DNA from 2 places in the Streptomyces sp. CB09001 genome. Region 2 is predicted to be linked to the other one. Evidence: riboswitches for the same ligand, from Rfam matches in the RefSeq annotation. Region 2 holds a riboswitch; the other holds the start of a gene.

Region 1 (2,384 bases), 2.4 Mb from region 2:
GCCGGGCGCCGCCTCGGGCGCGCCGCACTCGCCCTGCGTCTGCGGGTCACTGCCGAGCAGGGTGCGCAGCAGCGGGTGGGCGCAGAACAGGCCGTCGCGCACGCCGATGCCGTACTCGGCGGAGAGCGCGGCGGCGAAGTGCGAGCTGTTCCAGCCCGCGACGACGAAGGAGAGCACCCCGACGCGCGGCGCGTCGTCGCCGAAGAGGGAGAGGACGCGCACCTCGGGCACCCCGGCGAGGCCCTCGCGCACCGTCCGGATCAGGTGCTCCTCACGGGCGACCAGCGTGTCGAACCCGGCCTCGGTGAGCGCCTTGCAGGCGGAGGCGATCGCGTAGGCGCCGATGACGTTGGGCGATCCGGCCTCGTGCCGGGCGGCGCTGTCGTGCCACTGGACGTCCACGCCGCCGTCCGGGCGCCGGGAGACGCTGCGGCTGGCTCCGCCGCCGGCCAGGTACGGCTCCGCCTCGCGCAGCCAGTCGGCGCGGCCGGCCAGCACGCCGGAGCCGAAGGGCGCGTACAGCTTGTGCCCGGAGAAGGCGACCCAGTCCACGTCCAGGTCGCGCACGCTCACCGGGTGGTGCGGGGCGAGCTGGGCGGCGTCCAGCACGATCCGGGCGCCGTGCGCGTGCGCGGCGGCGGCCAGTTCCCGCACCGGCCACAGCTCGCCGGTGACGTTGGAGGCGCCGGTGACACAGACCAGGGCGGGCCCGTACGGCTCGCGGGCGGCGAGGGCGCGCTCCAGGGTCTCGACGGCCTGTGCGGGGGTGCGCGGGGCGTCCAGACAGGTCACGTCGGCGTCGCGCCAGGGCAGCAGCGAGGCGTGGTGCTCGGTCTCGAAGACGAAGACCCGGCAGTGCGCGGGCAGCGCGGCGGCCAGCAGGTTCAGCGAGTCGGTGGTGGACCGGGTGAAGACGACCTGGTCGTCGTCCCGGCAGCCGAGGAACCCGGCGACGGTCCCGCGGGCGTTTTCGAACAGGTCGGTCGACAGCTGCGAGAGGTACCCGGCACCCCGGTGGACGCTGCCGTAGTACGGGGCGTAGGCGGCCACGTCGTCCCAGACCCGCTGGAGCGCGGGCGCGCTGGCGGCGTAGTCGAGCGCGGCGTAGGTGACCTCCCCGCCGGTGACGAGCGGGACGGTGACGTCCCGGCCCAGGACGGGCAGCGGGGTGGCGACAGCGGTGGGTACGGACATGGCGGACTCCCGTGAGGACCAGCGCGCGGCAGGGCGCTGTGAAAGAGAAGAAAAGGGGGTGCGGAGGCGGGGCTCTGCGGCCAAGGGCCTGTCCCTCGGCCCGGCCCGGGGCCGCGGGGGCATGAAGCACCGCGTGGGGGCGTCGGGCCGGTCCGAGGGACAGGCCCTATCGCATTCGCCGGTTCACGGGAGACTCCCTCGGACGACCCAGGACCCCTGGTTCCGCGAGGGGTCCGCGCTTGCCGTGGACCTTGCTGTCCACGACCTGGTCTTCACCCGGGGCACCCCGCCACGGACGGAGGGTTGCCGGACAGTCGGCCGGGGCCTCATGACTGTCACTCATGACCTGTCGAAAAACCTAGGGGAAATGATCGGCGTCCCGCAACCCGGGTCCGGATCGCGGGACGCACGTCACATGTACCGCCGTACTGCCGTACCGCCGTACTGCCGTACCGCCGTACTGCCGTACTGCCGTACCGCCGTACTGCCGCTCAGGCGTTGCTGACGGCCACCCAACGCTCCAGCACCCGCCGGGCCGCCCCGGAGTCGATCGCCTCGGCCGCCCGGTCCATCCCGGCCCGCAGCCGCTCGGACAGCGCCCCCTCACCGGGTTCCAGGGCCTCCAGGGCCGCCGCGGAGTTCAGCAGGACCGCGTCCCGCACCGGGCCCTTCTCGCCGGCCAGCAGGCGGCGGGCGACGTCGGCGTTGTAGGAGGCGTCGGCCCCGCGCAGCGCCTCGACCGGCACCAGTTCGATGCCGACGTCCCGCGGGTCGAAGGTCTCCTCGGTCACCCGGCCGTCGCGCACGACCCAGACCCTGGAGGTGGAGGTCGTGGTCAGCTCGTCGAGTCCGTCGTCGCCGCGGAAGACCAGCGACGAGTGGCCGCGCTCGGCGAAGACACCGGCGACGATCGGTGCCATCCGGGCGTGCGCGACACCGACCGCCTGGGCCTTCACGCGGGCGGGGTTGGTCAGCGGGCCCAGGAAGTTGAACACCGTACGGATTCCGAGCTGGCCGCGGGCCGTCGCCACGTGGCGCAGCGCCGGGTGGAACTTCACGGCGAAGCAGAAGGTGATGCCGGCTTCCTCGGCGACCTCCGCCACCCGCTGCGGCGTCAGCTCCAGGTTGACCCCGAGCTTCTCCAGGACGTCGGAGGCCCCGGACGCCGAGGAGGCGGCCCGGTTGCCGTG
Region 2 (2,384 bases):
CCCGTCGGCGCTCACCTCGGCCTTTCCGCCGGTGTAGGTGCGCAGGATGGTCGGGATGCGAACGGTCACGCTCATGCGAGGCCAGCCTCTCGGAAGGAGTCCAGGTTGGGACGGATCGTGGCGGTGAGGCCGGTGCCGGCCACCGCGTCGAGGGTCTTCAGGCCGTCGCCGGTGTTCAGGACGACGGTGGTGAGCGAGGGGTCCAGTACGCCGTTGTCGATCAGCTTCTTGGTGACGCCGACCGTCACGCCGCCCGCCGTCTCCGCGAAGATGCCCTCGGTACGGGCGAGCAGCTTGATCGCGTCCACGACCTGCTCGTCGGTCACGTCCTCCACGGCGCCGCCGGTGCGGCGGGCGATGTCGAGGACGTAGGGGCCGTCGGCCGGGTTGCCGATGGCCAGCGACTTGGCGATGGTGTTCGGCTTCTGCGGGCGGACCACGTCGTGCCCGGCCTTGTACGCCGCGGAGACCGGCGAGCAGCCCTCGGCCTGGGCGCCGAAGATCCTGTACGGCCGGTCCTCGACCAGACCGAGCTCGATCAGCTCCTTGAGCCCCTTGTCGATCTTCGTCAGCTGGGAGCCGGACGCGATCGGCACGACGATCTGGTCGGGCAGCCGCCAGCCGAGCTGCTCGCAGATCTCGTACGCGAGGGTCTTGGAACCCTCGGCGTAGTAGGGCCGCAGGTTGACGTTGACGAAGCCCCAGCCCTCGCCGGCCGGGTCGCCGATCAGCTCGGAGCAGAAGCGGTTCACGTCGTCGTAGTTGCCCTCGATGCCGACCAGCTCGCCGCCGTAGACGGCGGCCATGACGATCTTGCCCTGCTCCAGGTCGTGCGGGATGAACACGCACGAGCGGAAGCCGGCCCGGGCGGCGGCGGCGCCGACGGCACCGGCGAGGTTGCCGGTGGAGGAGCAGGACAGGGTGGTGAAGCCGAAGGCGCGGGCGGCCTCGATGGCCTGGGCGACGACGCGGTCCTTGAAGGAGTGTGTCGGGTTGCCGGAGTCGTCCTTGACGTACAGCCCGCCGGTGACGCCCAGCTCGCGGGCGAGGTTGTCGGCCTGGACGAGCTTGGTCCAGCCGGGGTTGATGTTCGGCTTGGTCGCGACGTCGGCCGGGACGGGCAGCAGGGGCGCGTAGCGCCAGATGTTCGCGGGGCCCGCTTCGATCCGCTTACGCAGTTCCTCGGCGTCGTAGGCCGAGAAGTCGTAGGCGATCTCGAGGGGGCCGAAACACTCTTCGCAGGCGAAGACCGGTCCGAGCGGGACCTTGTGGCCGCACTCCCGGCAGCTCAGCGCGGCGGCGGGGCCGAGGTCGACGGTGCCGTCGGCGGAGTTCGTGGAGGTTTCGGCAGTCTGCACAGCCATGGAGGCGAGGCCCTTTCTCCTCATCTTCCTCACGACGCATCTCGCCGTGAGACGGATTTGGCACCTTCCCTAGCCGGGAGCCTCGCCACGTCCGTGTGACAAGAGCCGGCTGGAGGGTTGCCGGGGCTTCATCGGGCCGTATCCCTCTGCCCCTCTGGATGAGCGGTATGTGGTTGTTTTTCGGTGGTGCACACGGCGACCCCGGCATGCGGTGGTCCCACGCGTTGTTCAAGACTGTAACCGAAGGCCAGGACGGTTGAGATAGTCGTCCGTACCGCGAGATGGATCACAATGGATCACGAAGGAGACCACGGGACGTGCTGGAAGAAGTCGAGCGCTGGCTGAGCGCACGCTCCTGGTCCGCCGCGGACCGGCCGGTCCAGCACCTTCTGTCCGCCAAGCACGCCACCGGTCAGTCGGTGAGCGTGGTACTCCCCGCCCTGGACGAGGAGGCGACCGTCGGGGACATCGTGTCGGTGATCCGGCGGGAGCTGATGCTCCGGCACCCGCTCGTCGACGAGATCGTGGTCGTGGACTCCGGGTCGAGCGACCGGACGTCGGAGGTGGCCGCGGCGGCCGGGGCGCGCGTCGTGCACCGCGACGCGATCCTGCCCCGCATCCCCGCCGTGCCGGGCAAGGGCGAGGTGCTGTGGCGTTCGCTGCTGGTCACGGGCGGGGACATCGTCTGCTTCGTCGACGCCGACCTGCGCGAGTTCTCCGCGGACTTCGTCTCCGGGATCGTGGGACCGCTGCTCACCGACCCCGACGTGCACCTCGTCAAGGCCATGTACGACCGCCCGCTGGCCGGGGCGGCCGGGCAGGGCGGCCGGGTCACCGAGCTGATGGCCCGCCCGCTGCTCAACATGCACTGGCCGCAGCTGGCCGGCTTCGTCCAGCCGCTGGGCGGGGAGTACGCGGCCCGCCGCTCGCTGCTGGAACGGCTCCCCTTCCCGGTCGGCTACGGCGTCGAGCTGGGCATGCTGGTCGACGCCCTGCACCTGGTGGGCCTGGACGCGCTCG

What was found. A riboswitch is a leader RNA that binds a small molecule or an ion and turns the genes downstream of it on or off. The one in region 2 is predicted to bind S-adenosylmethionine.
Region 1: another riboswitch for S-adenosylmethionine. It lies ahead of C4J65_RS07610 (aminotransferase class V-fold PLP-dependent enzyme); the one in region 2 lies ahead of thrC (threonine synthase).

Annotation. Positions count from the first base shown of each region.
Region 1 covers NZ_CP026730.1:1,621,275-1,623,658, forward strand. Annotated here, with positions in the region: gene C4J65_RS07610 (aminotransferase class V-fold PLP-dependent enzyme) at 1-1,194, opposite strand, end outside; SAM riboswitch class IV at 1,425-1,541, opposite strand; gene trpD (anthranilate phosphoribosyltransferase) at 1,686-2,384, opposite strand, start outside.
Region 2 covers NZ_CP026730.1:4,010,242-4,012,625, reverse strand. Annotated here, with positions in the region: gene C4J65_RS18635 (MoaD/ThiS family protein) at 1-75, opposite strand, end outside; gene thrC (threonine synthase) at 72-1,364, opposite strand; SAM riboswitch class I at 1,382-1,529, opposite strand; gene C4J65_RS18625 (glucosyl-3-phosphoglycerate synthase) at 1,682-2,384, shown strand, end outside.